3 regions of the Citricoccus sp. SGAir0253 genome follow, and region 2 is predicted to be linked to each of the others. Evidence: predicted binding sites of a transcription regulator. Region 2 holds the regulator's gene; each other region holds the start of a gene.
What was found. The regulator HrcA, encoded in region 2, represses chaperone genes, less so after heat shock. The targets are predictions, from matches to a motif close to TTNGCACTCGNNNNNNNCGAGTGCNAA.

Region 1 (8,027 bases), 580 kb from region 2:
CGGTACTCGGCGGAGGGCACCACGGTCTGGCTCGGCTCCCAGCGGCTCGACGGCGTCCTGCGGCTGTGGGTCAGGGACCAGGGCATCGGCATCCGGCCGGAGGACCGCGAGGTGATCTTCGAGCGGTTCGGGCGCGGCTCCAACAGCACCCGCGCCGAGGGCTCGGGCCTCGGGTTGAACATCGTCACGGCCATCGCGGCCGCCCACGGCGGCACGGTGGACGTGCGGTCCGCCCCGGGGGCCGGGTCCACGTTCCACCTCGACCTGCCCCTCGACCCCGGCCGGGAGCCGTGCGGCGCCCCGCCCGGGGATGCCACCGCGGTCCCGCCCCGGGACGGAGCGGACCCCCAGGACGAGACGACGACCCCCGCGAAGGACGGTGCGGCATGAGCCAGATCCTCATGATCGAGGACGAACCACGGATCAGTTCCTTCGTGGCCAAGGGCCTGAAGGCGGAAGGGCTGACCACCACGGTCGCCGCCACCGGCCGCGAGGGACTGGTCCTCGCCCTCACGGGCGGCTTCGACCTGGTCATCCTCGACCTGGGCCTGCCGGACCTGGACGGCTTCGAGGTGCTCGAGCGGATCCGGGCGCAGGACCGGCAGCTGCCGGTCATCATCCTCACCGCCCGGACCTCCGGGGAGGACACGGTCACGGGACTGACCTCGGGAGCCGACGACTACGTGCCCAAGCCCTTCCGGTTCGCCGAGCTCGTGGCCCGCGTCCGGCTGCGGCTGCGCGGCGACAACGGCGGCGCCCGGGCCGTGGAGGACCCGGTGCTGCGCCACGCCGACCTCGCCCTGGACCCCGTGCGGCACGTGGCCACGATCGACGGCGTCGAGGTGGACCTCTCGGCGCGCGAGTTCTCCCTGGCCGAGGCGTTCCTGCGCCACCCGGGGCAGGCCCTCAGCCGGGAGCAGCTGCTGTCCCGGGTGTGGGGCTACGACTTCGATCCCGGCTCCAACGTGGTGGACGTCTACGTGCGCTACCTGCGCACCAAGCTCGGGGTCACCCGCTTCGCGACCGTGCGCGGCGTGGGCTACCGGCTCGTGGCGGAGAAGGACTACCGCCCCTACCAGCCCGAGGACGACTGAGGCAGCTGCAGCAGCGACTCCGCGATGTCCAGCCGCTGCCGGGCGGCGGCCTGCCAGTCCGGGCGGCCCGAGTCCCGGGCGCCGGCCACGAGGGACAGCGCGACGGCGGCCGAGCGACAGGCCAGTGCCCCCGGGTCCACGGTCCCCACGAAGTGGGAGTGGAACCGGCGCAGCGCCCGGTGGGTGAAGACGTAGCGCTCGTCCACGGCCGGCAGCACCGCGAGGTGGCCCAGGAAGCAGGCGAGGTCGTCCACGCGGTGGCCGGGGCCGGCACCGTCCACGTCGAGCACGCAGCTGATCCGCCCGTCCCGCACGAGCAGGTTGGCCTCGTAGAGGTCGCCGTGCGTGGGCACCACCGGACCGCGGTCCGTGGTGGCCAGCTGCCGCTGCAGGTGCTCCACGAGCGAGCGGATCCGGCGGGCCTGGTCCGGCAGGGCGGTGGCCGCGGCGTGGCCGTAGGAGGGCGTCCGGTCCGCCCAGGCCTCGCGCCGGGGCAGGGAGAGGATCTCCCCCGGCATCCGGTCGAGCAGGTCGGTGACCTCGCGCGGGTCCACGTGCCGGGCGCCGTCGGCCATGATGGCCCCGGCCAGCACGGTCCCGGTGCCCTCGCCCAGGGCCAGCACGTCCGCGACCGGCGGGCCGAGCACCGGCGGCACCGGCACCCCCGCCGCGGCGAGCAGCACGTGGCGGTGGTGCAGTCCCGCGGCCAGGCCGCCGCGCATCACCTTGAGATACACCGTGCGCGGCCCGGCGGGGTCCTGTCCCGGGGCGCCCCCGCGGACGACGTCGTCCTGTCCGGGGCCGTGGCCGGCCGAGCGCGCCGGGGGCGGGGCGTCCTCGCCCGCCGGGGCGAACTCGGCGCGCAGCACGGCCCGGCGCAGCGGCCGGTAGCTGACGGTCTGCAGGTCGGTGAGGACCCGGCCCGCGCCCCAGACCGCCGCGACGGAGGCCGGGTCGGAGGCCAGCGCGAGCCCGGCCAGGAGCGGGTCGTGGGGGTGGATCCAGGCGGACCAGTCGGTCTCGGCGGCGCGGCCGGCGTCGACCACCGCGTCCTCCGGGACGGCCTCGGCGGTCAGCGCGACGAAGACCTCGCGGCCGGCCTGCGCGGCGTCGCCCTCCGCCGGGGAGTCCTCCTCCGGGGCGCCGTCGTCGGGGGCGTCATCGGGCACCGCCCACGCCTGGAACACCCCCGTGGCCCCCGCGCCGGGCCGGTGCTGGAGGTCGACCAGGCGGGCGTGGTGCAGCCGCAACCCCTGTCCGGCCAGGACGTGCTGCAGCGTGTCCCGCACCGCGGTGGACGAGAGGTACCGGACCTGCCGGTCCTCCGCGTCCTCCCCCTGCGCCCGGTGGCGCATCGGCCGTTCCCCTGTCGTCAGACGGCCCGTCGGCGCTGGAGGACCTTGTCCAGGTCCAGGGAGCGGTTCGCGGTGGCCTGGACCTTGGCCAGGTACTCACCGGACACGCCGGACTTGAGCTTCGTGCCGGGCTGCGCGGCCGGGACCTCGGGGCGCACGAGCGGCTCCGGGACCGGCCGGTGGGCCTCCGCGGCGTCCAGGTAGGTGGGCCGCGGCACGCTGGGCAGGGCCGCGGCGTCGAGGTCGGCGCCCGGGGCGGGGGTCGGCGCGGAGCCGGCGGGGACGGCCGGGGCCGCGGCGGGGGCCGCGGCACCCTGCTCGTCCCGGGCGTGCGGGGCGGGCGCCTGGCCGGAGGCGGCGTCGAAGACGGCGGTCGAGCCGGAGCCGCTGGGCACGGCGTCGTGGACGACCGGCAGGCCGGGGTTCATGGCCTCGGTGAACGCCCGCTCGATCCGCTGGTCGCGGCGCGCCTTGCGGTCCCGCAGCGCGAGGGCGCGCAGGGAGGCGACCCCGCCCGCGGCCACGAGGGCCGCGACGAGGGCGGTCCCTCCCGTGCCCGCGCCGAAGAGGGCGGCGACCCCGGTGACGACGAGGACCAGCACGGCCAGCAGGGCGACGAGGGCGATGAGGGTGCGGTCCCACTTGACGCGGAACCCGGAGGCGGGCATCGACCGGGGCCGGACGCCGCGGGGCGTGGACTGGGCGGTGCGCGTCATGGGAATCCTCCGGTGGCGACGGGGCGGGGGCGATTGGCTGGCCCTCCGGTGGATGGCGAACAGCCACGCCGCCACCAGCGCGCAGAGCACCAGGGAGGCGTGCAGGCGGACATCCGGAAGGTAGCCCAGTACGAGACTGAGCGACTCCTCCAGAATAGCGATGCCTGTATCCACGCCCCAAACGGTACCGGCACCGAAGCACACGAGTGTCATTCGCCACGCTGTGTCGCTCCGACCAGCGGTTTTCCGTGCCGCTCCACTCCCTCGTGCGCCGCGTCGTGCGCCGCCTCGTCCGCCGCCCGCTCAGCCGGCCGGACGCCCCCGGCCCAGCCGCGCGAGCAGCCCGCCGGGGACCTCCGGGGCGGTCAGCGCGAAGGACTCGTGGTCACGCCAGTCGCCGTCGATGTGCAGGAAGGCACGGCGCAGGCCCTCGTGGCGGAACCCCAGCTTCTCGACCACCCGGAGGCTGGGCCGGTTCTCGGGGCGGATGTTGACCTCGATCCGGTGCAGTCCCAGCACGGAGAAGCAGTGGTCCACGGCCAGCGCCACCGCGGTGGGCACGAGGCCCTGGCCCGCGCGGGCCTGGTCGATCCAGTAGCCGATCGCGGCCGACTGGGCCGAGCCGCGCACGATCGAGGACACGCTCAGCTGCCCGGCGATCGCCGCCCGCCCGTCCGCGGTGCCCCGCACGCAGATGAGCCACGGCAGCCCGGTCCCGTCCCGGCCCGAGCGGTTGAGCACCCGGACCATCTCGTGGAAGCTCTTGAGGCCGGTCTCCGGCACCGGGTTGGTGGCGTCCCACGGCCGCAGCCACTCGCGGTTCCGGGACCGCAGCGCCATCCACTCCTCCTGGTCGGAGCGGCGGAACGGCCGCAGCACGAGGTCGCCGTGCTCCAGCGTCACGGGCCAGGAGTGCGTCGGGACGGGAGCCATGAGGCGATCCTAGGGGCACAATGGTGGGGTGTCCCCCAACGACCCCACGCCCCAGGACCAGCCCACCGCCGAGTACTCCGCGTCCCTGACCGGCCATCGCGGCTCCACGCCCCAGGAGACGCTGGCGTGGCGCAAGCAGGACACCCGCACGCTGTGGCGGGCCCGGCGCCGCGAGCTCGGCGAGGCCGAGCGGACGGCCCAGTCCGAGGCCATCACGCGCCACGTGCTGGAGTGGTACCTCCCGCGGGCGCGCCACCGGCGGGCCGCCGTCGTGATGTCCTACGGGACCGAACCGCAGACCGGGCCCCTGCGCGAGGCCCTGCACGGGGCCGGGATCGAGGTGCTCGTGCCGATCACCGAGCCCGAGCGGCAGTTGTCCTGGACCGCTTGGCACCCCGGCGTGGAACTGGCGCGGAGCGCGGTGGCGCCCATCGACGAGCCCGTCGGCGAGCGGCTGGGCGTGGAGACCATGGCGACCGTGGACCTCGTGCTGGTGCCGGCCCAGGTGGTGGACCTGCTGGGGATCCGGATGGGCCAGGGCGGCGGATACTACGACCGGTTCCTGGCCGGGGTGCGCCGGCTGCGGGAGGCCGGCGACGGCGGCCCCGTCACCGTGGCGAGCGTGTTCCGGCACGAGCTGATGACCCGGGGATACCTGCCCGCCGGGGAGTTCGACGAGCCGGTGGACGGCGCGGTGACCGCCGACGGCCTCACCTGGTTCGGCGACGGGGTGGACCCGCTGGCCGCCCGGGCGTGACGTGCCCGACGGCGGCCGCCCGGCCGGGGGTGTATCCTTAGCACTCGAAACGTGAGAGTGCCAAGCCACCCGGCCGACGGAGCGACCCGTCGTCCCGCGGACCGGCAACGGCTGGTCGGAAGGAGTAACCCCGTGCCCACCTACGCCTACGCCTGCAAGGACTGCGGTCACGCGTTCGACATCGTCCAGTCGTTCAGCGACGACTCCCTGACCGTCTGCCCCCAGTGCGAGGGCACCCTGCGCAAGAAGTTCAACTCCGTGGGCGTGGTGTTCAAGGGATCCGGGTTCTACCGCAACGACTCCCGCTCCGACCGCTCGGGCTCCACCGCCGGTTCCTCCACGGCCGCCGCGTCCGCCTCGGGCGACTCGGCGGCCTCCGCCGGATCGTCCTCGACCAGTGGCTCGTCCTCGTCCTCGTCCGACGCCTCGGCAGGCTCCTCCGCCCCGGCGCCGGCCAAGACGCCCGCCGCCGCCTCCGCCTGAGCCGGCCGCGCCCCCGGGCGCGGCCCGCCGCTCCCCCGCACCTCCCGCCGTGGGCGCGGTCCTGCACCGCTGACGCGGCCTGGAGCGTCGTCCGCTCCCGTCCCCTCGCCCGCCTCGAGGTGGACCCCTCAAGTGCTCTGATCGGGGCATGCCCGCCCCGCGCCTGCCCCGCTCCCCCGCCGTCTCTCCCGTCCGCTCCGCCGCACCGCCGGCCGGCCACCCGGGACCGGACGTGACCGCCCCGCCGCCCCGGGCCCACCGCGGCCCGTCCCGCGGCGCACCCCCACGACGCCCGGCGTCCCGACCCGACCGGTCCTGGCTGCGCCGGCAGCGGGCCGTGGTCCGGCGACGGCTCCGGACCGCGCCGCCCGCTGCGCTCACCCTGGCGCCCGGCGACGGCGGGGAGGATGCAGGCTTCCCGCGCCCCGCCGCCGGCCGCATCCGGCGCACGCGGCGCACGCCGCTTCGGGTGGCCCTCGCCGCCCTGCCCCTCCTGCTGGCCGTGGTGCTCGCCGTGCTCACCGGCGCCCGCCCGGCCCCGAACCATCCCGGCCGCGCGGAATCCCGCGAATCCGCCGGGGCTGTCGGCTCGCCCGACGCGGTCGTCGCCGCCCCCGACGGGTCGGCCCCGGGGGCACCACCGCGGCCCGGCACCGCCGGGGACGCCGTCCCCGCGCCCCTCGCGGGCGGCGCGCTCGGGGACGCCGACCCCACGGGGCCGACATCGGGGTCCGCCGCCGCCACCGCGAGGCCGGACCGGACGGGGGACATCCCCACGCCCCCGCGGGGCCACCGGCCGGTGGCGGTGCGTGTCGGCGACCCGGCCGCCCTGGCCCTCGTGGGGACCGGGGACGCGGTCGACGTGGTGGGCCTCGACGGCAGCGTGCTCGGGAAGGGCCTGGAGGTCCTGCGGGGCGGTGGTGGCGCGGGCCAGGCCGTGGTCCTGGCGGTCCCGGACGCCGACGCTCCCGCCCTCGCCGGGGCGGTCCTCTCGCTCGAGGTCACCGTGATCCGCTCGGCGGGGGCACCGTGACGGTCCCCTCCGGGCGGCCTACCCCCAGTGCGGCGGTCGCTGCTCCAGCAACCACCGGTCCCGCTCGGACAGCGCGGCGTCCCCGTCCCGGGAGGCCCGCTCGGCCCTCCGGGGGGAGGGCGCGGCCGGATCGGCGAGGTGCGGCTCCGGACCGTCCGCGGCGGCCGGGCCGGTCCCGGCGGCATCGGCCCGGCGGTGGCGGCGGCGACGCGGGGAGGGATCCCCTCCCGGCGCCGCGGACCGATCGGCCGGAGCGGAGGGGGCCACGCTCAGGACCGGCTGTCCGCGGCCGTCGACCCGGCCCCCGAGATGCCACCGGCGACGGCAGCGGACTCGGCGCCGTGCTCACGGGTCCCGGACGGGTCCTGGTGGTCCTCCTCGCCGTCCCGGTGGTCGAGGTCGGAGGGCTCGCGCTCCGGGCCGGCCTGCTCGTCGCCGGCCTGTGCCGGGCCGGCCTGCTCGGCTCCGGGCTGTGCCGGGCGGTCGTGCCAGGCGTCCGGGCCGGTCGGCGACGCGTCGCCGCCCGGGGCCGCCGCCTCCCCCGCCCCGGCCGCGCCAGGGGCGTCCGCGGCGGCGTCGGCACCGGTACCGGAGTCACCACCCGTCGCCGCCCCGGCACGGGAAGCGAGGCCCTCCTCGGCCAGGACGTCGCCGGGACCGTGGCCCGCCGCGGGCAGGCCCAGGAACGAGGCCACGGCCTGCGCGCAGCCGGCCGGGTCGGCGAAGACGTCGATCGTCCACAACGGGTGGTAGCGCCAGCCGCTGCGCTCGAGCTGCTGCGGCCGCTGGCGCGAGCGCTCGCGCACGGACATCGCCCGGTAGGCCTCGGAGCCGTCGGAGACCAGGGCCACGGGAGCGGCCTGCTCGGCGGTGGCCTGCCCGTCCCAGGAGGGCAGCCCCAGCGGGTTCCACACGGCCAGGTCGATGCTCCCGGCGTAGTCCGGGACCACGGTGCCGTGCCGCTGCTGCAGCCGGTCGGCCAGGTCGGCCACGAGCGGGTCCCGCGGCCGGGGTGCGGCGGTGTGGCCGGAGTCCTTGAGGTAGGTGGCGAGCAGCCCGTAGAAGTCGGCGGCGCCGTTGCCCAGGCGCTCGGGGTCCAGGTCGTCCGGGTGCACGCAGGTGAGCACGTGCAGGTGGCGCCGGGCGCGGGTCATCGCCGTGGCGTACAGCTCCCGGCCCCCGGCCTCGGAGAACGGCCCGAAGTGGTGGACCACGCGCCCGTGGGGCGTGCGGCCGTAGCCCAGCGTGAAGACGATGTGGTCCCGCACCACGCCCTGGGCGCGGGCCATGGGGGCCACGACGAACGGCTCCTCGGCCCGGTTGAAGAACGGCGCGGCCCAGGGGTTGTTCGGCAGGTTCAGCCGGATGGCCTCGGCCACGCGCCGGGCGTGCAGCGGGCTGGCGGTGATGACCGCCAGCGAGGCCTCCGGCCGCCGGCGGATGTGCTCGAAGACGAGGTCCATGGCGCGGTTCACCTCCGCCACGGTGGACTCCACGCCCTCGTCGCCGGCGCCGGGCATCCCGGTGCCGCCGGGCAGGAACTCCACGCGCACCGGGTGGTCGGAACCGGTCAGCTCGGCGGCCCCGGGCAGCATGTCCACGCGGCCCTCGTAGAGCTGCTCGCTGAGCAGTCGCGTGAGCCGGCGCTCCAGGCCG
Region 2 (8,027 bases):
ATCCTGCTGGTGGACGCCGCGCAGGGCATCGAGGCGCAGACCCTGGCCAACCTGTACCTGGCCATGGAGAACGACCTGACGATCATCCCGGCGCTGAACAAGATCGACCTGCCCTCGGCGGACCCGGACCGGTACGCCGCGGAGATCGCCGGGCTGATCGGCTGCGAGCCCGAGGACATCCTCCGGGTCTCCGGCAAGACGGGCGTCGGCGTGGAGGACCTGCTGGACCGGGTCGTGGAGTCGATCCCCGCGCCCGTGGGCGTCGCCGACGCCCCCGCCCGCGCCATGATCTTCGACTCCGTCTACGACACCTACCGCGGCGTCGTGACCTACGTGCGCGTGGTGGACGGCAAGCTCTCCCCGCGCGAGAAGATCACCATGATGTCCACCGGCGCCACGCACGAGCTGCTGGAGATCGGCGTGTCCTCCCCGGAGCCGATCCCCTCCAAGGGCCTGTCCGTGGGCGAGGTGGGCTACCTGATCACGGGCGTGAAGGACGTGCGCCAGTCCAAGGTGGGCGACACCGTGACGGGGGCGGCCAACCCGGCCACCGAGCAGATCGGCGGCTACGAGGACCCCAAGCCGATGGTGTTCTCCGGGCTGTACCCGATCGACGGCTCGGACTACCCCGTGCTGCGCGACGCCCTGGACAAGCTCAAGCTCAACGACGCCGCGCTCGTGTACGAGCCGGAGACCTCCGTGGCGCTGGGCTTCGGGTTCCGCGTGGGCTTCCTGGGCCTGCTGCACCTGGAGATCATCCGCGAGCGGCTCGAGCGCGAGTTCAACCTGGACCTGATCTCGACCGCCCCGAACGTGGTCTACGAGGTCACCCGCGAGGACGGCACGCAGGTCACGGTGACCAACCCGTCCGAGTTCCCCGAGGGCAAGATCCGCGAGGTCCGGGAGCCGATGGCCTCGGCGACCATCATCGTGCCGGCGGAGTTCATCGGCGCCGTCATGGAGCTGTGCCAGGGCAAGCGCGGCCAGCTCAAGGGCATGGACTACCTCTCGGAGGAGCGCGTGGAGATCCGCTACTGGATCCCGCTGGCCGAGATCGTCTTCGACTTCTTCGACCTGCTCAAGTCCCGCACCAAGGGCTACGCCTCCCTGGACTGGAAGGCCGACGGCGACCAGGTCGCCGACCTGGTCAAGGTGGACATCCTGTTGCAGGGCGAGACGGTGGACGCGTTCAGCTCCATCACGCACAAGGACAACGCCTACTCCTACGGCGTCATGATGACCTCCAAGCTCAAGGAGCTCATCCCGCGCCAGCAGTACGAGGTGCCGATCCAGGCCGCGATCGGCTCGCGCGTGATCGCCCGCGAGAACATCCGGGCGATCCGCAAGGACGTGCTCTCCAAGTGCTACGGCGGCGACATCTCCCGCAAGCGCAAGCTGCTCGAGAAGCAGAAGGAGGGCAAGAAGCGCATGAAGATGGTCGGCCGGGTGGAGGTCCCGCAGGAGGCCTTCATCGCCGCGCTGTCCTCGGACGGTGCCGGCTCCGAGTCCGGCGCCAAGAAGTAGCGCCGGGACCGGCCCGCGTGCCCTCCGTCCTCCCCCTCGGGGACCCCGCGCCCGACGACGGCCGGCTGCCCGGCCACGCCGCCCGCCTCGTGCGCGAGGCGGCGGCCGCCGGCGCCCCGCGGACGTTCAGCCTCTACGTCCACGTGCCGTTCTGCGACGTGCGCTGCGGCTACTGCGACTTCAACACCTACACCGCCCAGGACCTGGGACCGGGGGCGTCGCGGTCCAGCTATGCGGCCACCGTGGCCGGTGAGCTGGACTTCGCCGCCGGTGCGCTGGCGGCCTCCGGCCTGCCGCCCCGCCGCCTGGAGACGGTGTTCTTCGGCGGCGGCACGCCCACGCTGCTGCCGGCCGCCGACCTCGTGGGCATCCTGGCCCGCGCGCGGGAGCTGTTCGGGATCGCGCCCGGCGCCGAGGTGACCACGGAGGCCAACCCGGACTCCGTCACCGCGGACTCGCTCGCGGAGCTGGCCGCCGGGGGGTTCACGCGGGTGTCCTTCGGGATGCAGTCCGCCGTGCCGCACGTGCTGGCCACGCTGGACCGGACGCACCGCCCGGAGAACGTCCCGGCCGCCGTCGGCTGGGCCCGGGACGCGGGGCTGGAGGTCTCCCTGGACCTCATCTACGGCACGCCGGGGGAGTCGCTGGAGGACTGGCGCACCACGGTGGAGGCCGCGCTGGCGCTGCGCCCGGACCACGTCTCGGCGTACTCGCTCATCGTCGAGGAGGGCACCCGCTTCGGGGCCTCGGTCAAGCGCGGCGTGCAGCCGGACGTGGACCCGGACGACCAGGCGGACAAGTACCTGCTCGCCGAGGAGCTGCTCTCCGCGGCCGGCTACCGCTGGTACGAGATCTCCAACTGGGCCCTGGACCCGGAGGGCACGGGCGTCCACCGGGCCCGGCACAACATGGCCTACTGGCGGGACCAGGATTGGTGGGGCGCCGGCCCGGGGGCACACTCGCACGTGGGCGGCGTGCGCTTCTGGAACGCCAAGCACCCCGCCGCCTACGCCCAGCGCCTGGCGACCGGCGTCTCCCCGTCCGTGGGCCGGGAGGAGCCCGACGCCGAGGCGCGGTTCCTCGAGCGGGTCATGCTGGGCGTGCGGCTGGCCGAGGGGCTGGAGGCGTCCGTGCTGGACACGGCCCCGGACGGCGGGGCGGCGGCGCGTCGGGAGATCGCGGCGATGATCGCCGAAGGGCTGCTGGACGGGAGGGCGGCGCTGGCCGGGCGGGTGGTGCCCACGCTGCGCGGCCGCCTGCTGGACGACGCGATCGTGCGGCGGCTGGCCGGGTTCTGAGCCCCCGGGCGCCCGGCCCCGCACGGACCGCGGCGCCTACTGGATGAGGCGCAGGTTCAGTGGGTAGCGGTACGGCCGGCCCTTGTTGCAGTGGATGCCGGCGGCCACGCCGGAGATCGTCATGAACAGCCAGATGAGCATCGCGATGATGCCGAAGATGCCGCCGACCACGGGGATCAGCGCCAGCAGGTTCGCCACGATCGCCAGCACCGTGGGCGGCAGCGTGAAGTTCAGCGCCTCCTTGGCCTCCTGGGCGGTGAACGGGCCGCGGTGGCGGAAGACGAGGTAGATCGCCAGCGAGGGCACGAAGCCGAGGATGCCGCCGAAGTGGGCCAGGGTGGCCCACTGCCGGTCCTCGGCGGGCGTCAGCGGCTCGGCCTGGGCCGGGGAGCCCTGCAGCTGCTGGTCGCGCCGGGGCGCGGCGCTCGGGCGCGGGCCGCGCGGTCCGCTGGGCTGCTGCTGTGACACGTCCTGCTGCCTCTCGGTCTCGGTACTGCCGGGGTACTGCACGGGGCGCTGCTCGCTGCTCCGTCCGCCAGTCTACGCGGACCTACGCCCCGGGCGCCGTCAGGAAGTCGATGACCTCCTCGACGCGCCCCAGCAGGGACGGCTCCAGGTCGGCGTAGCTCCGCACGTGGGAGAGCAGGCGCTTCCACCCCAGCCCCACGTCCTCCGTGGTCCGGTGGGGCCAGCCGAGCCCCTCGAGGATGCCGGTCTTCCAGTCCCGTCCGCGCGGCACCACGGGCCAGGCGCCGATGCCGAGCACCGAGGGCTTGATGACCTGCCACACGTCCACGTACGGGTGCCCGACGATCAGCACGTTGCCGCGGGCGCCGGGCACGCGCAGGGCCTCGTCGGCGATCCGCTGCTCCTTGGAGCCGGGCACCAGGTGGTCCACGAGGACGCCCAGGCGGCGCTGCGGGCCCGGGGAGAACTCCCGGATGGCCGCGGCGAGGTCGTCGACCCCGTGCAGCGGCTCCACCACGATGCCCTCCAGGCGCAGGTCCTCGCCCCACACCTTCTCCACGAGCTCGGCGTCGTGCACGCCCTCCACCCAGATGCGCGAGGCGCGCGCGGTGCGGGCGCGGGCGTTCTCCACCCGGATCGAGCCCGAGGCGGTCCGCGCGGGCAGGGCCCGGCCCGTCACCCCGACGGCGGCCGGCCGGGACGGCGCCGGCGGCACCACGTGCACGGGCTCGCCATCGACGAGGAAACCGTGGCCCAGGGGGAAGGAGCGCGTCCGGCCCCGGCGGTCCTCCAGCACCACGAGGTGCACGCCGCCGGAGCGCTCGACCCGCAGGACCGCGCCCGTGAACCCGGTCCCGGCGTCCTCCAGCACGGTGCCCCGGTCCGCGGGCACGTCCGGCACGGCACGGGCGGCGGGGCGGAAGCCGCCGTCGAGGGTGCCCGGTCCCCAGCTGTTCCATTCCATGGGCCCCGACGCTAGCAAGCCCGTCGGGCGATCCGGGGGAGCGGCTCGCGCCCTGCCGCCCCGGCGCGCGCGGGCGGTGGGTGACTGGACAGAGGCGGTAGACTTGGCACTTGAACTGACCGAGTGCTAACCAGTCGTGACGGGAGGGTGGAATGAGCGAGCATCCGCGCCGCATGCAGGTGCTGCAGGCGATCGTCGAGGACTACGTGGCCTCCCGGGAGCCGGTGGGATCCAAGGCGCTCGTGGAGCGCCACCGGCTCGGGGTGTCCTCGGCGACGGTCCGCAACGACATGGCGGCCCTCGAGGAGGAGGGGTTGATCGTGGCCCCGCACACCTCCGCCGGCCGGATCCCCACGGACAAGGGCTACCGCGTCTTCGTGGACCAGATCTCGGAGGTCAAGCCCCTCTCGGCCGCCGAGCGCCGCGCCGTGCAGGCGCTGCTGGAGTCCACGGACGACGTCAACGAGATGATGGCGCGCACCGTGCGGCTGCTGGCCCAGCTGACCAACCAGGTCGCCGTGGTCCAGTACCCGCACCTGGACGCCTCCACGATCCGCCAGCTCGAGGTCGTCTCCCTGGCCCCGCGCCGGGTGCTCGTGGTGGTCATCCTCTCCTCGGGGCAGGTGGACCAGCGCCTCTTCGCCACCGAGCAGGACGCCGCGGAGACCTCCCTCGAGGTGCTCAAGCAGCTGTTCCGCCGGCACCTCGACGGGCTGACCCCCGCCCAGGCGGTGGACGGGCTGCGCGCGGCGCTGGCCTCCGTGCCGGCGGCCGACCGCGAGCTGGCGACCACGATGGCCGAGCAGCTCGACCAGCTGCTCGCCGCCCGCCGGGAGGACCGCATCCTGCTCGCGGGCACCGCCAACCTGGCCCGGTCCCCGGGGGACTTCCCGTACTCGATCGGGCCGATCCTGGAGGCGCTCGAGGAGCAGGTGGTGCTGCTGCGCCTGCTCGCCGAGATGGAGGCGGACGTGCGCGGCCTCAGCGTGCGCATCGGTTCCGAGAACACCGGCTCGCTCGCCGAGACCTCCGTGATCGCCGCCGGCTACGGGCCCGGCGCGGAGGCCAAGCTCGGCGTCGTGGGCCCCACCCGCATGGACTACCCCGGGACCATGACGGCCGTGCGCGCGATCGCCCGGTACCTGTCCAGGATCCTGTCCCAGTAACCTCGGTCCCCGACGACCGCACCGAACCACTCCCGTCCGGAAGGAACACCCCCCACCGTGGCAGACCACTACGAGGTCCTCGGCGTCAGCCGGGACGCCTCCGCCGAGGAGATCAAGCGCGCCTACCGCAAGCTGGCCCGCAAGCTCCATCCCGACGTCAACCCCGCCCCGGAGGCCGCCGACCAGTTCAAGGAGGTCACGCGCGCCTACGAGGTGCTCTCGGACGAGGGCAAGCGGCGCAACTACGACGCCACGGGCCACGAGAACGGCACCGGCGGCATGGGCGGCTTCGGCGGGGGCGACTTCGGCGGCTTCCAGGACATCTTCGAGACCTTCTTCGGCGGCGGCGCCGGCCCGGGCGGGATGGGCGGGCGCGGCCCGGCCAGCAGATCCCGGCGGGGCCAGGACGCGCTCATCACCGCGCGGATCGACCTGCGCGACGCGGTGTTCGGGACGGACAAGACCCTCGAGGTGGACACCGCCGTGGTCTGCCCCACGTGCGAGGGCAGCTGCTGCCAGCCGGGCACCCAGCCCGAGACCTGCACCATCTGCCACGGCCAGGGCGCCGTCAGGCGCCCGGTCCGCTCCATCCTCGGCACCGTCATGGCCGCCGAGACCTGCTCGGCCTGCCAGGGCTACGGCACCGTCATCCCCGACCCGTGCCGCGAGTGCGCCGGCCAGGGCCGGGTGCGCCAGCGGACCTCCCTGACCGTCAAGATCCCCGCCGGCGTGGCCACCGGCACCCGCATCCAGCTCGCCGGTCGCGGCGAGGCCGGCCCCGGGGGCGGCCCCAACGGCGACCTGTACGTGGAGATCGACGTACGCCCGCACGAGGTGTTCACGCGCGACGGGGACCACCTGCTGGCCACCATGTCGGTGCCCATGACCGCCGCCGCCCTCGGCACCACGATCGTGCTGGACACCTTCGACGGCGAGCAGGAGGTGCCCGTGCACGCCGGCACGCAGTCCGGCGAGGTGCAGGTCCTCAAGGGGCTGGGCGTCGGCCGGCTGCGCGGCGCGGGCCGCGGCGACCTGCGGGTCACGCTGCGGGTGGAGACCCCCACGCGGCTCGACGACGAGCAGCGGCGCCTGCTCGAGGAGCTGGCGGTCGCGCGCGGCGAGGACACCGTGCACGGCACGACCGAGCACCGCGGGCTGTTCTCGAAGCTGCGCGACAACTTCAAGCACCTGTGAGCTGAGCGATGAGCCACCCGCTGTTCTACGCCGGTCCCGGGGCGCTGACCGGCACGCGGCCGGGCGACGCCGTGGTGCTCACGGGCGCCGAGGCGCGGCACGCGGCGCAGTCCATGCGGCTGGGCGTCGGCGAGCACCTCGACGTCGCCGACGGCTCCGGCCGCCGCGTCACGGCCACGGTGCGCTCCGCCGACGCCGACCGCCTCGAGGCGACCGCCGAGCAGGTCACCGACGAGCCGGCCCCGCGGCCGGAGCTCGTCCTCGTCCAGGCCCTGGCCAAGGGCGACCGGGACCTCATGGGCGTCCAGGCCGCCACCGAGCTCGGCGTGGACGCCGTCCACCCGTGGCAGGCGGAGCGCTCCATCGTGCGCTGGACCGGCGGAGGCGGCAAGGCGGCCAAGACGGCCAAGGCCCTGGCCAAGTGGGAGGCCGCCCTGCTGGCCGCCGCCAAGCAGGCCCGCCGCACCCGGGTGCCGGCCGCCCGGGAGCTGCTCGACGGCGTCGGGGTCGCCTCCGTGTGCGGGCCGGGCACCCTCGTGCTGATGCTGCACGAGGACGCGACCGAGCCCCTCGGCGACGTGCTCGCGGCCGCCGGTGCGGACGCGGAGCGGATCGTCATGGTCGTCGGGCCGGAGGGCGGGATCAGCCCGGCCGAGGCCCGGGCCCTGGCCGGGGCCGGCGCCCGTCCCGTGCTGCTGGGCCGCAACGTGCTGCGGTCCTCGACCGCCGGCCCCGCCGCCACCGCCGTCGTCCAGCAGCTGCTGGGACGATTCGGCGCCCGGCCGTAGACTTCCCCCAGGACACCCACCACAGCAGGAGCTGAGCCACCCGCCTTGAGTCTTCCGACCGACTCCACCGAACCCGCCGGCACCGACCGGGACCAGGTCACCATCACCTTCGCCTCCGCGGAGGACATGGTGCGCACCCTCGGCACGCAGGACCTGCTGCTGCGCATCCTCGAGGGCATCTACCCGGGGCTCGCGCTGTCCGTGCGCGGCCACGACCTGGACGTGGACGGCGCCGCGGCCGACGTGGGCCAGGCCCGCCAGATCGTCGAGGACCTGCACGTGCTGGCCCGCCGCGGCACCTCCATCACCCCCGAGGTCGTCGAGCAGGTGACCACGCTCGTGCGCGGCGGCTCCGGGGCCCGGGCCTCCGGGCTGCTCTCGGCGTCCATCCTCTCCAGCCGCGGCCGGAAGATCCGGCCCAAGACCGTGAACCAGCAGCGCTACGTCGAGTGCATCGACCAGCACACGGTGGTCTTCGGCCTCGGGCCCGCCGGCACCGGCAAGACCTACCTGGCGATGGCCAAGGCCGTGCAGGCGCTGCAGGCCAAGGAGGTCAACCGGATCATCCTGACGCGCCCGGCCGTGGAGGCGGGGGAGCGGCTCGGCTACCTGCCCGGGACGCTGT
Region 3 (8,027 bases), 610 kb from region 2:
CTGGGCGATCCAGCGCAGCGGCTGGACGAGGGCCTTGCGGACGATGTTCACGCCCACGGCGGCGTCGCCGTCGAGGGACTTGACGGCCTCGTCCTCCTCGAGGGCGGACAGCGCGTTGATCAGCGCGGTGCCGCCGCCGGCCACGATGCCCTCCTCGAGCGCGGCACGCGTGGAGGACACGGCGTCCTCGATGCGGTGCTTGCGCTCCTTGAGCTCCACCTCGGTGGCCGCGCCGACCTTGATGACGCCCACGCCGCCGGCCAGCTTGGCCAGGCGCTCCTGCAGCTTCTCGCGGTCCCAGTCGGAGTCGGTCGCCTCGACCTCGGCCTTGATCTGGGCCACGCGCGCCTTGACGTCCTCGGCGGAGCCGGCACCCTCCACGATCGTGGTGTTGTCCTTGGTGACGGTCACGCGGCGGGCGGTGCCGAGCACCTCGAGGCCGACCTGGTCCAGCTTCATGCCGAGGTCCGGGGAGACGACCTGGGCGCCGGTCAGGGTGGCGATGTCCTGCATCATGGCCTTGCGGCGGTCGCCGAAGCCCGGGGCCTTGACGGCCACGACGTTCAGGGTGCCGCGGATCTTGTTGACCACGAGGGTGGACAGCGCCTCGCCCTCGACGTCCTCGGCGATGATGAACAGCGGCTTGGAGGCCTGCAGCACCTTCTCCAGCAGCGGCAGGAACTCGGCCACGTTGGAGATCTTGCCGGAGTTCAGCAGGATGTACGGGTTCTCCAGGACGGCTTCCTGGCGCTCGGCGTCGGTCACCATGTACGGGGACAGGTAGCCCTTGTCGAACTGCATGCCCTCGGTGATCACCAGCTCGGTGGAGGTCGTGGAGGACTCCTCGATGGTGATGACGCCGTCGGTGCCGACGGTGTCGAAGGCGCGCGCGAGCAGCTCGCCGATCTCGTCCGACTGGGCGGAGATGCCGGCCACGGCGGCGACCTGGTTGCCGGAGACGTCCACGGCGTTCTCGCCCAGGCGCTTGTCCACGGCGGCCACGGCGGCCTCGATGCCGCGCTTGACGTCGCTCGGGCGGCACCGGCGGCCACCTGGCGCATGCCCTCGTTGACGAGGGCCTGGGCCAGCACGGTGGCGGTGGTGGTGCCGTCGCCGGCCACGTCGTTGGTCTTGGTCGCGACCTCCTTGGCCAGCTGGGCACCCATGTTCTCGTACGGGTCGTCCAGCTCGATGTCGCGGGCGATGGTCACGCCGTCATTGGTGATCGTGGGGGCGCCCCACGACTTGTCGAGGACCACGTTGCGGCCCTTGGGGCCGAGGGTCACCTTGACGGTGTCGGCCAACTTGTCGATGCCGGCCTGCAGTGCGCGGCGGGCCTCATCGTTGAAGGCAAGCTGCTTCGCCATGAACGAAGCTCCTTTCGTACCGGAAGTCTGGGAAGACGGGGAGGGATGCTGGGATGGCGGCCGGCGTCCGGTCCCGGACGGGAGGGGACGACGGCGGCGCCTGACGCGACCAGGCCCGGCCGGCTCGGTGCCGGGCCGGGCCTGGGCGGCTCAGCCGGGGGCCGGCAGGGCCTCCCGGCCGGAAGTCACTTGGTGACGATGGCCAGCACGTCGCGGGCGGAGAGCACGAGGTACTCCTCGCCGCCGACCTTGACCTCGGTGCCGCCGTACTTGGAGAACAGCACCACGTCGCCCTCGGAGACGTCCACCGGGATGCGCTTGCCGTTGTCGTCGACACGGCCGGCGCCGACGGCCACGACCTGGCCCTCCTGCGGCTTCTCCTTGGCGGTGTCCGGGATCACCAGGCCGGAAGCGGTGGTCTGCTCGGCTTCCAGCGGACGGACAACAATGCGATCCTCGAGGGGCTTGATGGAGACAGACACGTCTGCACTCTCCTTCTTCTGTGGTGGGCCAGACCAGGGGGTCCGACCGGCGTCAGTGGATTCTGCTGTGCGCCGTAGGCTGGCCAACCGTCGTCGCGGGTGCCGGATGGCAGGTCCTTCAGGCTTGGCACCCGGTGCCCCGGAGTGCCAGAAGTGACTCTAGGACGTGCTTTAGCACTCGGTCAAGGCGAGTGCCAAAGGCCCCCGGCGCGTAATACGCGCGCCCCATGTGACGCAATCGCGCCCGTCGCTTGCACTTAGGTAAGGCTTACCTCTACGCTCAGCCCAGAAGCTTGGAATACGAACCATTTGCCGCACCCCTCCGGTCCCTCCGGCGGGCCCGCGCTGCGGGAGGGTTCCCCTCCCCCGACCCCCGGAGTACGACCGTGTCCCTCACCTCCCCCTCGCCCGTTTCCGACGCCGCCCCCGTCTCCCGCCGCGGCCGCCGCGCCGCGCTGCTCGCCGTCGTCGCCGTGTCCTCGCTGGCCCTCACCGCGTGCGGCGGCGGGGCGACCGGCAACGGCGAGGGCGCCTCCGGCAGCGCCTCGGCCGAGGCCTCGGGCGAGGCCTCGGGCGAGACCGTGACCGTGGAGCACGCGCAGGGAACCACCGAGGTCCCGGTCGACCCGGAGAAGGTCTTCGTGTTCGACCTGGGCGTCATGGACTCGATGAACGCCCTGGGCGAGCAGCCGGCCGGCGTGCCCGAGGCCGTCTACCCCGAGCAGCTGCAGCCGGTGGCGGACGCCGCCGAGGTGAAGATCGGCGCCATGAAGGAGCCGGACTTCGAGACCATCGCCTCCGAGGCCCCGGACCTGATCATCATCTCCGCGCGCACCGCCGAGGCCTACCCGGAGCTGTCCAGGATCGCCCCGACGATCGACCTGTCCGTGGACCAGTCCGACCAGATGGGCTCCTTCGAGGAGAACGTCACCACGCTCGGCGCGGTCTTCGGCAAGGAGCAGGAGGCCGCGGACCGGCTCGAGGCCGTCGAGGCCAAGGTCGAGGACGCGAAGTCCACGCTCAAGGAGGCCGGCGACACCGACGGCCTGGTGGTGCTCACCTCCGCCGGCGAGGTCACCGCCTACGGCGCGGGCTCCCGCTTCGGGCTGATCCACGACGTGCTCGGCATCCCGACCGCTGCGGACGTGAAGGCCGAGGGCCCCCACGGCCAGTCCGTGTCCTTCGAGTTCATCGCCCAGGCCGACCCGGAGAACCTCTTCGTCATCGACCGCGACGCCGCCACGGGCGAGGGCGGGGACACCGCCGCCGCCGTCCTGGACAACGACCTGGTCAACGGCACGAAGGCCGCGCGCAACGGCAACGTCATCCAGCTGGACCCGGCCGACTGGTACCTCGTGGGCTACGGCCTGGACTCCCTGCCGCGGATGATCGACGAGGTCGTCAACGGCGTCGTCACCGAGTCGACCACGGACGCCGGCTCCGCCGAGGGCGACGACTCCGGCAACTGATGACCACCTCCCAGGCCAGCCGGCCGGCGTCGTCCCTGCGGGGACGGCGCCGCCGCTCCCCCGCCGCCCCGGCCCGCCCCGTCTCCGACCGGGGCGGGCTGGCCCGCATCCCGGCCCGGGCCCCCGTCCGGGTGCCCGGCGCCACGGACCCCGTGGAGGTGCGTGCCGTGCGGGCGCACGCCGAGGAGCACTGCGTCACCTCCCGGGAGCTGCGCAGCTTCCGCACCTCGCGCGCCGCCCTGCGGCTCGGCGCGGTGGGCATCCTGGTGCTCGCCGTCGTGTCCATGTTCGTGGGCGTCACGGACGTCCGCCCCGGCGCGCTGCTCGCCGGTGACCCGGCGGCCTGGCACGTGTTCACGGTCTCCCGCCTGCCCCGCACCGCGGCCGTGCTGCTGTCCGGGCTGGCCATGGCGGTGGCGGGCCTCATCATGCAGCTGATGGTGCGCAACCGCTTCGTGGAGCCCTCGACCGCCGGCACGGTCGAGTCCGCCGCGGCCGGGCTGCTCGTGGCCACCCTCTTCCTGCCGGCCCTGCCGCTGATGGGCAAGATGGGCGTGGCCGCGGTCTTCGCCCTGGCCGGCACCGCGCTGTTCCTGGCCATCATCCGCCGCGTGCCCGCCCGCTCCACCCTGCTCGTGCCGCTCGTGGGCATCATGCTCGGCGGCGTGGTCGCGGCCGTCACCACGTTCTTCGCCTACCGCACGGACCTGCTGCAGACCCTGAACACGTGGATGATCGGCGACTTCTCCGGCATCGTCGCGGGCCGCTACGAACTGCTGTGGCTCGTGGGTGCCCTGACCCTCGGCGGGTACCTCGCCGCCGACCGGTTCACCGTGGCCGGCATGGGCCAGGACGTGGCCACCAACCTGGGGCTGGACTACCGGGCCGTGATGGCCCTCGGGCTCGGGCTCGTCTCGCTGATCTCCGCCGTGGTGGTGGTGACCGTGGGCGCCCTGCCGTTCCTGGGGCTCGTGGTGCCGAACCTGGTCTCCATGGTCTTCGGGGACAACGCCCGCACGGCCGTGCCGTGGACCGCCGTCTTCGGCGCCGGCTTCGTCCTGGCCTGCGACATCATCGGCCGCACCGTGCGCTACCCCTACGAGATCCCCGTGGGCACCGTCATCTCGGTGGTGGGCGCGCTGCTGTTCCTCGTCCTGCTGCTGCGCACCCGCACCGGGCGGTCCGCGTGACCACCGACCTCACCAGCTCCCCCGTAGCGGGGCACCGCCGCACCGTCGAGACCCGCGGCGGCCTCGACGTCCGCCCCGGTGCCGGCCGGCGCCGGGGCGACCGGCGCGCGTGGCTCGTGGTGGGTGCCCTCGGCGCCCTCGCGGTCGCCTGCCTGGCCGCCTTCGTGCTGGTGGACCTCACCGGGGCGGTGGCCTACATCCTGCCGCGGCGGCTCACCACGGTGGCGGCCATGGTGCTCGTGGCCTACGCCGTGGGCGTGTCCACGGTGCTGTTCCAGACCGTGACGGGCAACCGGATCCTCACCCCGTCCATCATGGGCTTCGACGCGCTCTACGTGCTCGTGCAGACCGTGATGGTATGGGTCTTCTCGGCGCAGTCGTTCCTCAGCGCCCCCGCGCCGCTGCGCTTCCTGCTGGAGGCGGTGGTCATGGTCGCCTTCGCGGTGGCGCTGTACCGGTGGCTGTTCACGGGGGCACGGCAGTCGCTGCACCTCGTGCTGCTGATCGGGATCGTGTTCGCGACCCTGTTCCGCGGGGTGTCCGCCCTGCTCCAGCGGCTCATGGACCCGAGCGAGTTCATCGTGCTGCAGGACCTGTTCTTCGCCTCCTTCGGGATGGTGGACCCGCAACTGCTCGGCATCGCCGCCGTGCTGCTCGCGCTGGCCTCGGTCCCCGTGTGGCGGATGCGGCACGAGCTGGACGTGCTGGCCCTGGGCCGGGACACCGCCGTGTCCCTCGGCGTGGACCACCGGGGCCGCACGCTGCAGGTGCTCGTGGTGGCCGCGGTGATGGTGGCCGTGTCCACCGCCCTCGTGGGACCCGTGACGTTCTTCGGGCTGCTCGTGGCCAACCTCGCCTACCAGGTGGGGGCGTTCCGGCACCGGCTCGTCCTGCCCGCCGCGGTGTTCCTGGGCATCGTCATGCTCTCCGGCGGCCAGCTCGTGCTGCAGCACGTGTTCGGGTTCGACACCGCGTTGAGCATCATCATCGAGTTCGCCGGCGGGATCGTGTTCCTCGCCATGCTGTTGAGAGGGAAGGTGCGCTGACCATGGGTCTGGTGGACTTCATGAGGCCGGGCCGCGGTGCCGCGGTGCCGGACGCCGAGGCGCCGGTCACCCCGGCCGGCCTCGCTCCGGGAGGTGACGGGGCCGGCGTCGGGCCCGTGGACGAGCGGGATCCTCGGGCCGGGGCGCTCGCCATCGCCCTGCACGCGGTGCACAAGACGTACGAGGGCACGCGCGTGGTGGACGACGTCACGGCGGTCGTCCCGGCGGGCGGCGTCACCTCGATCATCGGGCCGAACGGCGCGGGCAAGTCGACGCTGCTGTCCATGATCGGCCGGCTGCTGTCCGCGGACGGCGGGACGATCGCCGTCGCGGGCCGGGACGTGTTCGGGACCGACACCCGCGAGCTGGCGCGGCGGCTGGCCGTGCTGCGGCAGGAGAACACCACCACGGTGCGGCTGACGGTGTGGGACCTCGTCTCGTTCGGCCGCTTCCCCCACCACGGCGGGCGCCCCGGGCCGGAGGACGAGCGCCTCATCGGCCAGGCGCTGGGCTACATGAACCTGCACCAGTACGCGGGCCGCTACCTCGACGAGCTCTCGGGCGGGCAGCGCCAGCGCGCGTACATCGCCATGGTGCTCGCCCAGGACACGGACGTGCTGCTGCTCGACGAGCCGCTGAACAACCTGGACATGAAGCACGCCGTGGAGATGATGCGGCTGATCCGGCGCATGGCGGACGAGCTGGGCAAGACCGTGGTCATCGTCATCCACGACATCAACTACGCCTCGTGCTACTCCGACCAGATGCTCGCCATGCGCGACGGCCGGCTGGTGCACCAGGGCACGCCCGAGCAGATCATGGACAGCGACGTGCTGCGGGAGATCTACGACGTGGAGATCGCCGTGGAGGAGATCCGCGGCCGGCGGATCGGGATCTACTTCAGCTGACCCTACCGGCGGCGGCCGGGAGGGGTCGTGGGGTGGTGGCGGCCCCCCGGTCGGCCGCCTGCGGGGGCGCCGAACGTCGGCGCGTGCTCCGTCCGTGCCCAGAGGACATGTCCGGGCGGGACCCGGGGGCGACGTGTCCTCTCGGTGATGACGGATGCCTCAGGCGGGCCGGACCCACCCCACGGCGCCCCGGACGAGGACCCGCTCAGGCCGGGGTGACCTCGACGGCGACCCGCTCCTCGCCGATGCGCGTCAGCACGAGCGTGGCGTGCCGGGCCGCGGCGCCCTTGGCTCCCTTCGCTCCCTTGGCTCCCTTGCCGCCCTTCACACCCTTCGCCCCCTGCCCGGCCATCAGCTGGCGCCGCAGCTCCTCGGGCGTCACGGCCATCCCGCGCTTCTTGATGTCCAGCCGGGCGACCCCCGTCTCCCGCACCCACCGGCGCAGGCCCTTGACGTTGAAGGGCATGACCGACTCGATGCGGTAGGCCCGGGCGAACGGGGACTCCACGAGCTCGTCGGCGCGGAAGTAGGCGATGTGCTCGTCCAGCAGCGCCCCGCCCGCCGCGGCGAAGTCCCGGTGGACGAGGTCCGCCACCAGCCCGGCGCGGATGACGGCGCCGTCGGGCTCGTACAGGTAGCCGGTGAGCGCCGCGGTGCCCCCCACGGGGACCTCCGGGGAGCCGCCGAAGCCGGTGGCGGCGGTGAGCTCGTGGTGCCCCTGCCCCGCCCCGGACAGCACGAGGGCGCTGCGGCGCACCCCGGCGCGGGCCAGCGCGTTGAACCAGAGCACGGCCTCGGTGACGTCGCCGTCCACGGACACCCACTGCGCCTCGCAGCCGGCCGGCACCGCCTCGTGCGGCAGTCCCGGACCCAGCTTGACCCCGACGGCGGCCCCCTCGTCCGCGAGCGACTCGACGAAGGACAGGGGCGGGGAGAACGCCTCGGGGTCGAAGACGCGGCTCGAGCCGGACGTGGAGACCACCCGCCGGGCGGGGTCCAGCCAGTAGCCCTCGGGGGCGGCCGTGGCTCCCGCCGCGCCGCCGGCCGGCGCCGCCGCCTCACCCGCCGCGGCCCCGGCCTCGGTCGTCCGGGAAGCCCGGGTCCCGGCCAGCCACTCGCGGGCGTCGGCGCAGACGACGGAGGCGTTCGGGAACGGCATGAGGTTGACCGTCGCGGCGGCGGCCACGGTCTCGTCCCGCTCCACCGCGGTGACCTCGACGTCCAGGGCGGCCAGGGCCATCGCGTCCGCCCCGAGGCCGCAGCCGAGGTCCGCGACGGAGCGGACGCCCGCCGCGATGAACCGGCCGGCGTGCAGGGCCGCCACGTTCATGCGCGTGGCCTGCTCCAGCCCCGCCCGGGTGAACACCATGTGGGCGGCGAAGGGGCCGAACTTGGCGGCGGCCTGCGCGCGCAGCTTGAGCTGGGTGAGCACGGCGGAGACGAGCTCCGGGGCGTGGCCCTCGGCGCGCAGCCGGGTGGACACCGCGAGCGCCTCGGACTCGCGGTAGTCCTCCAGCGAGTTCAGCAGCCGCCAGCCCTCCGGGGTCAGCACGGGGGCCAGCACG

Region 1: E7744_RS04830 (FmdB family zinc ribbon protein) is a predicted target of HrcA. The motif match lies at 4,893-4,919, and genes of this name have one in related genera.
Region 3: groES (co-chaperone GroES) is a predicted target of HrcA. The motif match lies at 2,021-2,047, and genes of this name have one in related genera.

What each region holds. Positions count from the first base shown of each region.
Region 1 is NZ_CP039424.1:1,051,373-1,059,399, reverse strand. Features, by position in the region: gene E7744_RS04860 (cell wall metabolism sensor histidine kinase WalK) at 1-390, shown strand, start outside; gene E7744_RS04855 (response regulator transcription factor) at 387-1,094, shown strand; gene E7744_RS16470 (phosphotransferase family protein) at 1,073-2,449, opposite strand; gene E7744_RS04845 (hypothetical protein) at 2,467-3,165, opposite strand; gene E7744_RS04840 (GNAT family N-acetyltransferase) at 3,469-4,098, opposite strand; gene E7744_RS04835 (5-formyltetrahydrofolate cyclo-ligase) at 4,127-4,855, shown strand; gene E7744_RS04830 (FmdB family zinc ribbon protein) at 4,988-5,338, shown strand; gene E7744_RS04825 (hypothetical protein) at 5,808-6,371, shown strand; gene E7744_RS04815 (DUF4011 domain-containing protein) at 6,641-8,027, opposite strand, start outside.
Region 2 is NZ_CP039424.1:1,636,255-1,644,281, forward strand. Features, by position in the region: gene lepA (translation elongation factor 4) at 1-1,524, shown strand, start outside; gene hemW (radical SAM family heme chaperone HemW) at 1,542-2,822, shown strand; gene E7744_RS07270 (DUF4870 domain-containing protein) at 2,859-3,290, opposite strand; gene E7744_RS07275 (DUF3097 family protein) at 3,373-4,254, opposite strand; gene hrcA (heat-inducible transcriptional repressor HrcA) at 4,407-5,420, shown strand; gene dnaJ (molecular chaperone DnaJ) at 5,478-6,614, shown strand; gene E7744_RS07290 (16S rRNA (uracil(1498)-N(3))-methyltransferase) at 6,623-7,402, shown strand; gene E7744_RS07295 (PhoH family protein) at 7,448-8,027, shown strand, end outside.
Region 3 is NZ_CP039424.1:1,028,812-1,036,838, reverse strand. Features, by position in the region: partial or broken gene groL (chaperonin GroEL) at 1-1,367, opposite strand, end outside; gene groES (co-chaperone GroES) at 1,553-1,849, opposite strand; gene E7744_RS04760 (siderophore ABC transporter substrate-binding protein) at 2,236-3,318, shown strand; gene E7744_RS04755 (ABC transporter permease) at 3,318-4,508, shown strand; gene E7744_RS04750 (iron chelate uptake ABC transporter family permease subunit) at 4,505-5,554, shown strand; gene E7744_RS04745 (ABC transporter ATP-binding protein) at 5,557-6,462, shown strand; gene E7744_RS04740 (class I SAM-dependent methyltransferase) at 6,668-8,027, opposite strand, start outside.